Regions from separate parts of the Variovorax sp. PAMC28562 genome, predicted to be linked through region 1. Evidence: predicted binding sites of a transcription regulator. Region 1 holds the regulator's gene; each other region holds the start of a gene.
What was found. Region 1 encodes sigma-54, which starts transcription at its own class of promoters, with help from an activator protein. Its sites were predicted from a motif close to TGGCANGNAANCTGCTTT; they were not measured.
Positions count from the first base shown of each region.

Region 2: H7F36_RS18420 (GTP cyclohydrolase II) is a predicted target of sigma-54. The motif match lies at 1,521-1,538, and genes of this name have one in related genera.
Region 3: H7F36_RS01735 (MSMEG_0572/Sll0783 family nitrogen starvation response protein) is a predicted target of sigma-54. The motif match lies at 1,960-1,977, and genes of this name have one in related genera.
Region 4: H7F36_RS06400 (TorF family putative porin) is a predicted target of sigma-54. The motif match lies at 1,189-1,206, and genes of this name have one in related genera.

Region 1 is NZ_CP060296.1:718,136-721,489, reverse strand. It holds gene lptB (LPS export ABC transporter ATP-binding protein) at 1-573, shown strand, start outside; gene H7F36_RS03485 (RNA polymerase factor sigma-54) at 584-2,197, shown strand; gene H7F36_RS03480 (hybrid sensor histidine kinase/response regulator) at 2,207-3,354, opposite strand, start outside.
Region 2 is NZ_CP060296.1:3,922,061-3,925,414, reverse strand. It holds gene H7F36_RS18425 (URC4/urg3 family protein) at 1-35, opposite strand, end outside; gene H7F36_RS18420 (GTP cyclohydrolase II) at 32-1,432, opposite strand; gene H7F36_RS18415 (sigma-70 family RNA polymerase sigma factor) at 1,543-2,139, shown strand; gene H7F36_RS18410 (DUF1109 domain-containing protein) at 2,136-2,777, shown strand; gene sbcD (exonuclease subunit SbcD) at 2,863-3,354, shown strand, end outside.
Region 3 is NZ_CP060296.1:347,792-351,145, forward strand. It holds gene H7F36_RS01725 (MSMEG_0568 family radical SAM protein) at 1-360, opposite strand, end outside; gene H7F36_RS01730 (Nit6803 family nitrilase) at 323-1,399, opposite strand; gene H7F36_RS01735 (MSMEG_0572/Sll0783 family nitrogen starvation response protein) at 1,413-1,895, opposite strand; gene H7F36_RS01740 (PLP-dependent aminotransferase family protein) at 2,318-3,354, shown strand, end outside.
Region 4 is NZ_CP060296.1:1,355,505-1,358,858, forward strand. It holds gene H7F36_RS06395 (YifB family Mg chelatase-like AAA ATPase) at 1-1,038, opposite strand, end outside; gene H7F36_RS06400 (TorF family putative porin) at 1,253-2,113, shown strand; gene glnK (P-II family nitrogen regulator) at 2,178-2,516, shown strand; gene H7F36_RS06410 (ammonium transporter) at 2,543-3,354, shown strand, end outside.

The sequences.
Region 1 (3,354 bases):
ACCATCGACGGCGAGCCTATCGCGCACATGCCGATCCACAAGCGCGCGCGCATGGGTCTGAGCTACCTGCCGCAGGAGGCGTCGATTTTCCGGAAGCTCACGGTCGAAGAGAACGTGCGGGCCGTGCTCGAGCTGCAGCTAGACACCGACGAGTCCGGCAAGTCGGTCCCGATATCGAAGGCACGGATGGAAGAGCGGCTGAGCGAGCTGCTGAACGATCTGCGCGTCGAACATTTGCGCAACTCGCCGGCGTTGTCGCTGTCGGGCGGCGAACGGCGGCGGGTCGAAATCGCCCGTGCGCTCGCCACGCAGCCGCGCTTCATCCTGCTGGATGAACCCTTCGCGGGCATCGACCCGATTGCCGTTATCGAAATCCAGCGAATCATCAGCTTTCTCAAAGAGCGCGGCATCGGCGTGCTGATCACCGACCACAACGTGCGTGAAACGCTGGGCATCTGCGATCACGCTTTCATCATCAGCGACGGGCAAGTTCTGGCACAGGGCACGCCTTCGGAGATCGTCGACAACGCCGAGGTACGACGCGTCTACCTCGGCGAACACTTCCGGATGTAGAGCGCGCAGGATGAAGCAAGGCCTGTCGCTGCGCGTATCGCAGCACCTCGCGCTCACGCCGCAACTGCAGCAGTCGATCCGGCTTTTGCAGTTGTCCACGCTCGAGTTGAGCCAGGAAGTCGAGCAGATGCTCGACGACAACCCGTTCCTGGAGCGCACGGCCGAAGAAGCAGCACGCGAAGAGTTCGGCATCGACGTGTCCGACGCGCCGGCGCCGCGTGAAGAGCACGACAGCGACCGCCAGAGCGAGAGCGACGGCGAGTTCGCGCCGAGCGCGCTGGCGACCAACGCCGACGGCGCGAGCACCACCACGACCGCCAGCGAGACCGAAGCGCCGGCCAGCGAGATGTCCGACCAGGAGCCCGACTGGGGCGGCGATGGCACGGTCGAGATGACGCCGGACGATGGCGAATGGGGCGGCGAGGCGCCCGCCAGCAGCAACAACCTGGGTCCGAACGACGGCAGCGAGCGCACCGACGCCACCGAGCTCGCGCGCAGCCAGGAGTCGCTGCAATCCTTCCTGCACCGACAGGCGCTGAGCCTGCGGCTGAACGAAAACGACCAGGCCGCGTTGCGTTTTTTGATCGAATCGTTGAATGACGACGGCTACCTCGAAGACTCGTTGCCAGCGCTGGCATCAGGCCTCGCAGGCGATGACAACGACCAGTTCGACGGCCTCGTCCACCACTTCCAGGTGGCGCTTGGCCTGTTGCAGAGCCTGGAGCCGGTCGGCGTCGGCGCACGCGATCTCGGCGAATGCCTGGCGATCCAGCTGAAGGCGCTCGCCCATGAGAACGAGACCGTCGAAGAAAAGCAGATCCGCAAGACTGCGATCCTGATCTGCAAGCAGCCGATGGAACTGCTCGCGCGGCGCGACTTCAAACGCTTGGCCACGCTCGCACGCAGCAACGAAGAAGAAGTGCGCAGCGCGCTGCAGATGATTGCCAAGCTGGAGCCCAAGCCGGGTCGCCGCTTCGTCGATGTCGAACGCAACATCGTGGTGCCCGACGTGATCGTCACCCGCACCGGTCGCGGCGCGACGCTCAAGTTCCGCGTGATGCTCAACCCCGACGTGATGCCGCGTCTGCGCGTGCACGACATCTACGCCGGCGCGCTCAAGGCGCACAAGGGCGAGGGCAGCCAGGCGCTGTCGCAGCGGCTGCAGGAGGCGCGCTGGTTCATCAAGAACATCCAGCAACGCTTCGACACCATCCTGCGGGTGAGCAACGCCATCGTCGAGCGGCAGAAAAGCTTTTTCGTGCACGGAGAACTCGCCATGCGCCCGTTGGTGCTGCGTGAGATCGCCGACGAGTTGGGCTTGCACGAGTCGACCATCAGCCGCGTGACCACGGCCAAGTACATGTCGACGCCTTACGGCACGGTCGAGCTCAAGTACTTCTTCGGCTCGGCACTCGGCACCGAAACCGGCGGCAATGCATCCAGCACGGCAGTGCGAGCGCTCATCAAGCAACTCGTGAGCGCGGAGAGCATCAAGAAGCCGCTGTCGGACAGCCAGATTTCCGACATGCTGAAAGAGCAGGGGATCGAATGTGCGCGGCGCACCGTCGCCAAATACCGCGAAGCGCTGCGCATCGCACCGGCGAATCTGCGCAAGGCCCTTTAAGGCGTCGGTTTACCGCCGCGCCTGCAACAAAATCCCGCGCAGCTCTGCCGGCTGCACCGGCTTGCGCAACGCATGCCAGCCACGCTCGCGGGCCAGGTGCAGCGTCGCTTCATCGATATCGGCCGAGATCAGCGCGATCGTGAGCGACGGCTTTTGCAGTTGCAGGCGTCGCGCCAGGTCGATGCCGTCGAGCTTGCCCGGCAAGCGGATGTCGCACAGCGCGACGTCGATGGCCTGCAGGTCGGCGAGCGCCAGCGCCTCGGCCGCGCTCTCGTAGATGCGTGGCAGCGCCTGCCATTGGCGCAGCAGGGCCGCGAGGCTGTCGGCCACCACGGCGTTGTCTTCGACCACCAGCACCGCCAAGCCGGGCGCGAGCGGCATGGCGTCGAGCGCAGCGGTGCTGGTCGCCGCCGCGGTCGCGGCGCGTGCCGTGAGGTCGGGGTGCCCATCGCGAGGGGCCGATGGCAGCGTGAAGCCGAACACCGAGCCGCGTCCCGGCAGCGACCGCAGCGTGATCTGGACCCCCAGCCGCATCGCCAGGCGCCGCACGATGGCCAGCCCCAGGCCGTGCCCACGCTGTAGATTGCGCTCCACGTTCCCGACCTGCTCGAAGTCGCCGAACACCCGCTCCTGCGCTTCGTGCGCAATGCCGATGCCGCTGTCGCGCACCTCGATGCGCCAGCCGCCCGGCCGGCGCCGACAGGCCAGCAACACGCGGCCATTGGGTGCGAACTTGACAGCGTTGTCGACCAGATTGGCGACGATGCGGCGCAGCGCCACCGTGTCGGTCCACACGATGGCTTCGGCCGGGCAACGCACCCGCACCCGGCCGCTGCCGGCCTGCCGTGCGAACTCGTTCAGCAGCGGTGCGAGGGCGACCGCGGTCAACGTGAACGGGTCGGCAGCGGCCTCGATGCGACCGATTTCGAGCAGCTGGTTGGTCAAGCCTTCGAGCGCCTGCTGTGCCCGTGACAGCGCATCGACGGAGCCTTGCACCACGGCGGCGCTTTCGCCGACGCGCAGTTGCTGCCGCAGCACTTCGGCCTGCAGGCCCATAGCCATCACCGGCTGCCGCAGGTCGTGGTTGGCGGCTGAAAAGAACCGGAGACGCTCGGCCTGCGCCTGTTCCGACGCGCGCAGGCCAGCCAGCGCCTGCA
Region 2 (3,354 bases), 1.5 Mb from region 1:
CGCTCGGGGTCGACGCCATAGTTGTCGCGGCTCATTGCGCGAGCCCCCGACCTTTGGCCTGCTTCAGCTCATCGGCATTGGGCACATGGCCTGGTGTGAAGTAGCCGGCGGCTTTCTTGGCGTCCATCTCGACCTTCGCGTCGGCCGGGATCAGGTCGTCCGGAATGTTGACTCGCTCGCCGATCTCGATGCCGGAGCCGGTGATGGCGTCGTACTTGAGATTGCTCATCGAAACCAGCCGGTGAATCTTCCGGATGCCGAGCCAGTGGAAGACATCGGGCATCAGCTCCTGAAAGCGCATGTCCTGTACGCCGGCCACGCATTCCGTCCGCGCGAAATACTGGTCTGCCGTGTCGCCGCCGACCTGGCGCTTGCGCGCGTTGTAGACCAAGAACTTGGTGACCTCGCCCAATGCCCGGCCCTCCTTGCGTGAGTACGCCACCAGCCCGACGCCGCCCCGTTGCGCGCCCTGAATGCATTCCTCGATGGCATGGGTCAAATACGGTCGGCAGGTGCAGATGTCGGAGCCGAACACGTCGGAGCCGTTGCACTCGTCGTGGATGCGCGCGGTGAGTTCGACCTCCGGATTCGCCAGGTCGCGCGGGTTGCCGAAGATGTAGAGCGTCTGTCCGCCGATGGGTGGCAAGAACACTTCAAGATCGGAGCGCGTGACCAGCTCGGGGTACATGCCGCCGGTCTCTTCGAACAGCGTGCGGCGCAGATCGGTTTCGCTGCAACCGAAGCGCCTGGCAACGTCTGGCAAAAACCAGACGGGCTCGATCGCCGCCTTGGTCACCATCGCGGCACCGCCGGCGGTCAGGAACTTGCCGTCGGCCTTGAGGCGTCCGCTTTGCAGCGCCTCGATTACCTCCGGCAGGATGACGTGGGCCTGCGTGATCGCGATGGTCGGACGAATGTCGTAGCCGGCCGCGAGCTCGCCCGAAAACACATCGGCCACCAGCGCGCCCCAAGGGTCAAGCGAGACGATCTTGCCGGGCTCGCTCCACTGCGGGTAGGGGCCGATGAGGTCTGTCGGCGCGGTGTTGGTCAGGTCGGCGCGATGCTCGCGCTTGAGTGCGCCGGCCGCGACGGCGAGCGCGCGATACACGCTGTACGAGCCGCTGTGGGTGCCGATGACGTTGCGGTGCGCGCGCGAGGTCGTGGTGCCGACGACCGGACCGCGTTCGGCCGCGCTGGCCGCTGCCCAATGGATGGGCAGCGCGCCGAAGCCGCCACTGTGCGAGGTGAGCCGGATGTGGCGTTGAGCTGGTGCTGCAGGGACGGCCGGCAGCGGTGAGGGCAAGGCGCCGCCAACGGGGATGTCGACGGAAACTGCAATGTCGGGCGAAAGAGAAAACATCAGCGACGGAGGACCGGAAACAGCGGACGCAGCGGGAACAAGAGAAGGAATCGAAACGGCATCAACAGACATTGCAAGCCCTCAAAAACATCAATGTAGCGACCCCCTTGTGAACTGGCAAGCCAGCGCACGGCACAATTCTTAGACCTCTTTTTTCGCCAGTGCCGTAACCGTTCCACCCCATGCCACGAATAACAAGGGACAGCGCGACGGGTGTGCGCGGCGCCAATGCCGGCGAAACGGTCGAGACCGTCCTTCGTGACTTGTTCCTTCGTGGACTTGCCGGAGACGCCGCGGCGTACCACGCGTTCCTGTCGAAACTCGGCGCGCACCTTCGCGCGTTTTTGGGCAAGCGCCTGTTCGGCTGGCCCGATGAGGTCGAAGACCTCGTACAGGAATGCCTGCTCGCAATGCACAACCAGCGTCACACGTACCAGTCCGACCAGCCCCTGACGGCCTGGGTTCACGCCATTGCCCGCTACAAGATGATCGACTTGCTGCGCGCCAAGTCGGGCCGCGAGGCCTTGCACGTTCCGCTCGACGACGAGATCGAGGTGTTCGCAGCCTCGGCCACCGATGCCAGCGATGCCCGGCGCGACCTCGGCGGCCTGCTCGCCACGCTGCCCGACCGGCAACGCCTGCCGATCGTCCACGTCAAGCTCGAAGGGCTGTCGGTCGCCGAGACCTCGCGGCTCATCGGCATGTCGGAGTCGGCCGTCAAGGTCAACGTGCACCGCGGCCTGAAGGCGCTGGCTGCACGATTCAGGAGCGCGCCATGAAGACCGACGATCTCGTGACGATGCTCGCCAATGGCGTGGCGCCCGTGCCACGGCATGCGGCGTCGCGGCGCATGACCTGGGCGGTGGCCGTCGGCTTGCCGCTGTCGCTGGTGATCCTGTTTGCCGAATACGGCCTCCGGCGTGATCTTGTCGAGGTCATGTTCTGGCCGATGTTCTGGTTCAAGCTGCTTTTCCCGGCCTGCATCGCTGTCGCCGGTTTCGTGATGCTGCAGAGGCTGGCGCGGCCCGGCGTTCCGGTGGGGAGTGCCTGGTGGGCTGCGGTGCTCCCGGCGGTGGGTGTGTGGCTGCTGGCGACCGTCGCCTGGCTTGGCGCGCCCGCCGATGCACGCATGCCGATGCTGATGGGGCAGACCTGGAAGACCTGCGCATTGAGCATCTGTCTGATCGGCTTGCCGGTGTTCGTCGCGGCGATCGTCGCGCTGCGAAGCCTGGCGCCGACCCGCCCTGCGCTTGCGGGCGCCGCAGCCGGTGCACTGGCGGGTGGCATCGGCGGCAGCGTCTATGCGCTGCACTGCATGGAGCTGGCCGCGCCGTTCCTGGCGGTCTGGTACGTGGGCGGTATCGTCCTGGCGATTGCGATCGGGGCTGTCGCGGGGCCGCGCTTGCTGCGCTGGTGATGCTGCAGGAGTTGGTGGGGGGCGGGAGGAGTACAAAAGATGAGTTGGTGAAAATGAGCCACAGATCGACAGGGAACAAGAGCTGATGCGAATTCTTCACACCTCCGACTGGCATCTGGGCCAGCATTTCATGGGCAAGAGCCGCCAGGCCGAGCATCAATGCCTGATCGACTGGCTGCTGCTTCAAGTCGATGAGCATGCGGTGGATGCGGTGCTCATCGCCGGCGACATCTTTGACACCGGATCTCCCCCAAGTTATGCGCGCGAGCTGTACAGCCAATTGGTGGTTCGACTGCACGGCGCAGGTGTTGCGCTGCTGCTGCTCGGGGGCAACCATGATTCGGTTGCGACACTGGGCGAAAGCCGCGGATTGCTCGCCTGCCTGAGCTCCACCGTGGTCGCGACGGTGGACGATCCCGCAAGCCAAGTCGTCGTGCTGCCGCTGCGGGGCGGAAAGGGTGAGCCGGGCGGCATCGTCTGTGCGATTCCCTTCATACGCCCGCGCGACGTATTGCAGAGCCAGGCCGGGCAGAGCGCCGACGAAAAACAGCAGTCCATGCGAGCCGCCATTCAGGCC
Region 3 (3,354 bases), 370 kb from region 1:
CTCGTAGCGGATGCAGGTCTGCAGCACCGTTGTCGCAAGGACGTCGGAGCCATGCAGCGTCGCGATGTGCGAGTAGGGCACGCCGTCGAAAGTCTGCATCGAATAGAAGCGTGGTTGCTTCGGGAAGCTGATGCTCGCGATGGGAATCGCACCGCGCGTGATGGTGCTCATACCCTGCGCGTCGGGTGCCTGCGCGGTGAAGGGCGAGTTCCACGCGGTCGACGTATGCACCGGCACCATGATCGTGTGACCGTCCACCGTGACGGCCTTGTGGTCCGATGGGCCGGCACCGCCGCGGCGGCTGGCCGCGCCGGCCGAAGGATCAACCAGCCGCAACCCGAAGGACTGCAACTCGGTCATCAGTTGCCGGCTCGACGGAGAGGTTGGCGTTGCGGTCGGTGTAGTCATGGCGATGTCCGGTGGAAGAAGAAGAACCGAAAGAACCGTTGGAAAGCTCGGCGGCGGCCGGCATGGCGAACGTGGTCGTGGCAGGACGCTCGTTGATCGCCAGGCTCAGCAGTTCGGGCCGCGCGTAGTGACCGACCGAATCCATCATTCGTTTGCGCTTGGTGATCAGCGCCATGTCGAGGTCGGCGATGACCATGCCTTCGCCGTCGGTCAGCGGCGCTGCGAGGTGCTTGCCTTCGGGCGAGACGATGGCCGTGTGGCAACCGCCGCGCAGCGCCTTTTGCAAACCGGTGTCGGGCGTGATCGCGACGATCTGTTCATCGGTCAGCCAGCCGGTCGCGTTCACCACGAAGCAACCCGACTCGAGCGCGTGATGGCGGATGGTCACTTCCATCTGCTCCGCGAAGATCGGCCCGACCAAGGAGCCGGGGAACTGCGCGCAATGGATTTCTTCGTGCTGCGCCATCAGCGCATAGCGAGCCAACGGGTTGTAGTGCTCCCAGCAGGCCAGCGCGCCGACGCGGCCGACGGCGGTGTCGACCACCTTGAGGCCGGCCGCATCGCCCTGGCCCCAGATCATTCGCTCGTGGTACGTCGGCGTGATCTTGCGGCGCTTGAGCGCGAGCGTGCCGTCGGCGTCGAACACCAGTTGCGTGTTGTAGAGGCTGCCATGGTCACGCTCGTTGACGCCGAGCACCACTACCACGCCGCGCGCCCGCGCCCGCTCCGCCACGGCCAGCGTGACCGGGCCCGGCACCACCACCGACCGCTCCATCAGCCGGATGTGCGCCGGCCCCTGCTGCACCGGTGGCTGCACGAAGGAGAAGTACGGGTAGTACGGCACGAAGGTCTCCGGAAAGACCATCAGCTGCACGCCCTTGCCCGCGGCCTCGTCGATCGCCTCGCACACCTTGTTCAGGGTGCCGTCATGGCTCTCGAAGTCGGGCGATATCTGTACCGCTGCGGCGCGGACGATGCGTGGCGATGTCATGGCAGCGCGACGCTTACAGGGTCCAGGTGTCGAGGATGAAGGCGTTGGCCTTGCGGTGCAGCAGCACGATGTCGAGCACGTCGAGCGGGCTGATCGGCACGATGCCCGGAATCAGCGAGCCTTCGCCATGGCCGTACAGGGCCTGCAGCGCAAAGCGGCAGGCGTAGACCTTGCCGCCCTCTTCCATGAACTTGGTGATCTGCTTGTTGAAGTTCTGATGACCGGGGAAAGCCTCGTCGCCCAGCGTCGGGAAACCGCGCTGCACGCCGAGCGTGACGCCGGGGCCGTACAGCAGGATGGTGGTGTCGAAACCCTTGCGCTTCAGCCGTGTGGCCTGCAGCAGATTGACGAAACCGATCGAGCCTTCGAAGGCGACGGTGTGGAAGGTGACCAGGGCCTTCTCGCCCGGTTCGGCCTTGACGTCTTCGAAGACTTTTTCTTCGTAGTCGACAAGGTGATCGCCAGTGACGTTCGGTGCTTTGGTGACTTTGGGCATGGTGTGTTCCGGTTGAAAAGTGGACTAAAAAACGAGAGGGACGATGTGCTGCTCGCCCTTCGAATTCGCACGCTTTGTGCCACTCGAAACCCGTGTGGATGCGATCAACCTGCAATCAATCAATCGCAGTGCGCCATCCGGGACCTCGAAAGAATTTCAGGCGCTCTTTTCAATGGCTGGGTGCGCCCTGCAGACAGCCTTCGAGGCCTCGCCATGCACACCGTTGATGCGCTTTCGATGCGATCAATGCACCCGATCAATGGACTTGAATGCACACGTTCGAGGCATTGATCGCTCGCCTGCGCTCCATACGGCTCGTTTTGGTCGGCACGGAACCTGCGTTCACCAATCGCAATCACCGATCGCATCCGATGCGATCAATGGATGCGATCAACTCACAGTGAACCCGCCATGAGCAACACATGACCAAACTCTCGCATCATTGGCAGCGCAAGCTCGACACGAGCAGCAAGCCCGCCTACCTGTTGCTCGCCGATCTGATTGCCGACGACATCCGCACAGGCCGGCTGACGGCGCGCGACCAGCTCCCCACGCTGCGCGACCTCGCGGTCGATTTGCGGCTCAACTACACGACGGTGGCGCGCGGCTACGCGGAGGCGCGCAAGCGCGGCCTCATCGACTCGCGCTCGGGCACCGGCAGCTTCATACGCGGCAGCAGCCCCGCGCTGCCCTTGCGCGGCGGCAGCGGTGCCGAGATGACGATGAACCTGCCGCCCGAGCCGCAGGACGCCGGCCTGCTCGGACGCATGCATGAGAGCGCCGCTCGCGTGATGGCCGATTCCGACCTGTGGGATCTGCTGCGCTACCAGGACTTCGGCGGCTCCGTGCGCGACCGCGAGGCCGGCATGCAGTGGCTGCGGCCGCGCGTACCCGATTGCCGGCTCGACCAGATGCTGGTATGCCCCGGCATCCACAGCGTGCTGGCGGCGGTGTTCTCGCAACTCGCACGACCGGGCGAACTGATCTGCGTCGAGGCGCTGACCTATCCGGGCGTGAAGGCGATCTCGACGCAGTTGGGCATCCAGCTGCATGCGCTGCAGCTCGACGAAGAAGGCCCGATGGGCGATGCCTTCGAGCACGCCTGCAAAACGCTCAAGCCCAAGGCGCTCTACGTCAACCCGACCCTCAACAACCCGACCACCGCGACGATCTCTCGCGCGCGTCGCGAAGCGCTGGCCGACATCGCCTTGCGCTACGCCATTCCGATCATCGAAGACGACGCCTACGCGATGATTCCGCGCCAGGTGCCACCGACCTTCGCCAGCCTGGCGCCCGACCTCACCTACTACATCACCGGCTTTTCGAAGACGCTGGGTGCGGGGCTGCGCAACGCCTACGTGCGCTCGCCGAACGCGCGGCAATCGCAACGCCTGGCTGGCGCACTGCGCGCCACCACGGTCATGGCGTCGCCCATCACCAACGCGCTCGCCACGCTGTG
Region 4 (3,354 bases), 640 kb from region 1:
GAATTCAGCGCGCCGGGCCGCGCGTGCAATCGTGATGGTGCCGGTCTCCAGCGGTTCTCGCAACGCTTCAAGCGCCGAGCGCGCGAACTCGGGAAATTCGTCGAGGAACAGCACACCGTGATGCGCCAGCGAAATCTCGCCCGGTCGCGGTGGCGATCCACCGCCCACCAGCGCCACCGCGCTGGAGGTGTGGTGCGGCGCCGAGGTCGGCCGCTGCATCCAGCGCTCGATGGCGAAGCGGCCTCCGAGGCCGGCCACGGCGGCGCTTTCGAGCGCCTCGTCGACCGTCATCGCCGGCAACAATCCGGCAAAGCGTTGCGCCAGCATCGACTTGCCCGAGCCGGGCGGGCCGACCATCAGCAGCGAGTGATTTCCCGCCGCTGCGATCTCAAGGGCCCGCTTGGCGCCGACGTGGCCTTTGACGTCGGATAAATCGGCGTACCGCGGCGGCGCGGCGCTCTCGGCCGGCAGCATGCGCGCCCAGCCGTCGATCGGAGCATCTATTGGTGCGGTCGCGTCGGCTGGCAAAAATTGACGCACCACATCGAGCAGATGCGCCGCGCCATAGACCTCGGTGCCATGCACCAGTGCGGCTTCCCGCGCACTTTCCGTCGGCAACACCAGCTTCGTCGCGACACCGCAGGTGTGCAGCGCGAGTGCCATCGCCAGCGCGCCCCGCACCGGCCTCAACTGGCCTGACAAGGACAACTCACCCGCGAACTCGTGGCCGGCCAGCCGCGCACTGTCGATTTGACCGCTGGCCGCCAGGATGCCGAGCGCGATCGGCAAATCGAGGCGGCCCGAGTCCTTCGGCAGGTCGGCCGGGGCGAGGTTCACGATGATTCGCTTGTTGTTCGGGAAGTCGAGCCCGGCGTTCTGGATCGCGGAGCGAACCCGCTCACGGGCTTCCTTGACCTCCACATCGGCCAGCCCGACCAGCGCAAAGCTGGGCAACCCGTTCGCCAAATGCACCTCGACGGTCACGCTGGCAGCTTCCAGGCCCAGCAAAGCGCGGCTTTGCACCAAAGACAAACTCATTTCACTCCCTTTCCCCAAGATGGTGCACCATCCTTTTGTGGGGTCGTTGCTGCCGGTTGGTGGGCGGCCAACTGACAGAAACAGTTTGATTAACTTTTGCCCGGCAAGCGATTCGGAATCGTTCCCCAGGTTCCCGGCTTGCGTGAACTTTGGCACGCTCCCTGCTTTGAGGTTCGCTCCCATCCATTTAAATAACGCCCCGAGGAGCTACCCGATGATGCACCGTACCGCCGCCAAGACCCTGGTTGTCCTGGCCACCGCTCTGACCGCGACGGGTGCCGCTCTGGCCCAGACGACGCCTGCCGCCGACCCGGCTCCAGCTGCCACGTCCCCCCTGACCGCCAACATCTCGCTGACCACGAACTACAAGTTCCGCGGCCAGGACCAGGACGCCATCGGCCACAACGGTCTGTACAAGAAGCGCGGCGTCAAGCCTGCAGTGCAGGGCGGCTTCGACTACGCCTTCGGCGAAAGCGGCTTCTACGTTGGCAACTGGAATTCCAGCGTCAACTGGCTCTCGGGCAACAGCATCGAGATGGACATCTACGGCGGCTACAAGATGAAGGTCGGCGTGTTCGACCTCGACTTCGGCGTGCTGACCTATGTGTACCCGGGCAACCACCTGGGCAACACCACAGAACTCTACGGCGCTGCCACCTACAGCGACGACGCCCTGGGCGCCTTCACCGCGAAGTACTCGCACACCGTGTCCAAGGACTACTTCGGCTTTGCCGGCGCGGCCAACGGCTCGGGCCTGAAGGGCCGCAACAGCGGCTACCTGAACCTGTCGTACGCCAAGGAAGTGATTCCGCACCTGACGTTGAAGGCCGCGGTCGGCTACACGCGCCTGAGCAGCGACATCCGCAAAAACACGGGCTACAAGAGCTACGTCGACTACAACGTCGGCGCGTCGTGGGACTTTGGCGGTGGCCTGTCGCTGGCCGGCGCGGTGGTCGGTGCCAACAAGAAAGATGCCTACCTGGCGGTCGTGGAACCGGGCTTTGGCCCGATCGGCGTGCAAACTCAGTCGATCAACAAGGCGCAGTTCATTGCTACGCTGACCAAGACGTTCTGAACCTCCAATTAGAAAGCGCGGCGCCTGCCGCCGCGCCCGCCGGTTTTATCTCAAGGAGAACATCATGAAGCTGGTTACAGCCATCATCAAACCATTCAAGCTCGACGAAGTGCGCGAAGCACTGTCGGCCATTGGCGTGCAGGGCATCACCGTGACCGAGGTCAAGGGCTTCGGTCGCCAGAAGGGCCACACCGAGCTCTACCGCGGCGCTGAATACGTTGTCGACTTTCTGCCCAAGGTCAAGATCGAGGCCGCCGTTTCCGACGAGCTGGTCGAGCGCGTGATCGAAGCGGTCGAGGGTGCCGCACGCACCGGAAAGATCGGCGACGGCAAGATTTTTGTCTACAACCTCGAGCAGGTTGTTCGCATCCGCACCGGTGAAACGGGCCGCGAAGCGCTCTGAGATCAAGGCACGAAAGAACAACTGAAATGAAAAAACTGCTCGTCTCCCTCGCGCTCGGCCTGAGCGTGTTTGCCGCTGGCTCTGCGTTTGTCACCTCGGTGCAAGCGCAGACCCCGGCGCCTGCCGCCGAAGCGGCTGCGCCCGCGGCCAGCGCTGCGCCAGCGGCTCCGGCACCTGCCGCTGCAGCAGCTGCGACTCCGGCAGCCGACGCTGCTGCAGCGCCTGCCGCTGCCGCCCCTGTCATCAAGTTCGACAAGGGCGATGTCAGCTGGATGATGGTGTCCACGCTGCTCGTCATCTTGATGACCGTGCCGGGCCTGGCGCTGTTCTACGGCGGCCTGGTCCGCAGCAAGAACATGCTGTCGGTGCTGATGCAGGTCATGGTCACGTTCTCGCTGATCGTGCTGCTCTGGCTCATCTACGGCTACAGCCTCGCCTTCACGGAAGGCAACGCCTTCGTAGGCGGGTTCGACCGGCTCTTCATGAAGGGGATTTTCGACCCGGCCACCGGCGTGTTCGCACCCGGCGCAACCTTCAGCAAGGGCGTCTATATCCCTGAACTGCTGTTCGCCGCCTTCCAGGCCACGTTCGCCGGCATCACCTGCTGCCTGATCGTCGGTGCCTTCGCAGAGCGCGCCAAGTTCGGCGGCATCCTGCTGTTCATGGTGCTGTGGTTCACCTTCAGCTATGCGCCCATCGCGCACATGGTCTGGTTCTGGATGGGCCCTGACGCCTACGCAAGCAAGGACGTCGTCGATGCGATGAACTCCAAAGCCGGCCTGATCTGGCAGTGGGGCGCGCTCGACTTCGCAGGCGGTACTGTCGTGCACATCAACGC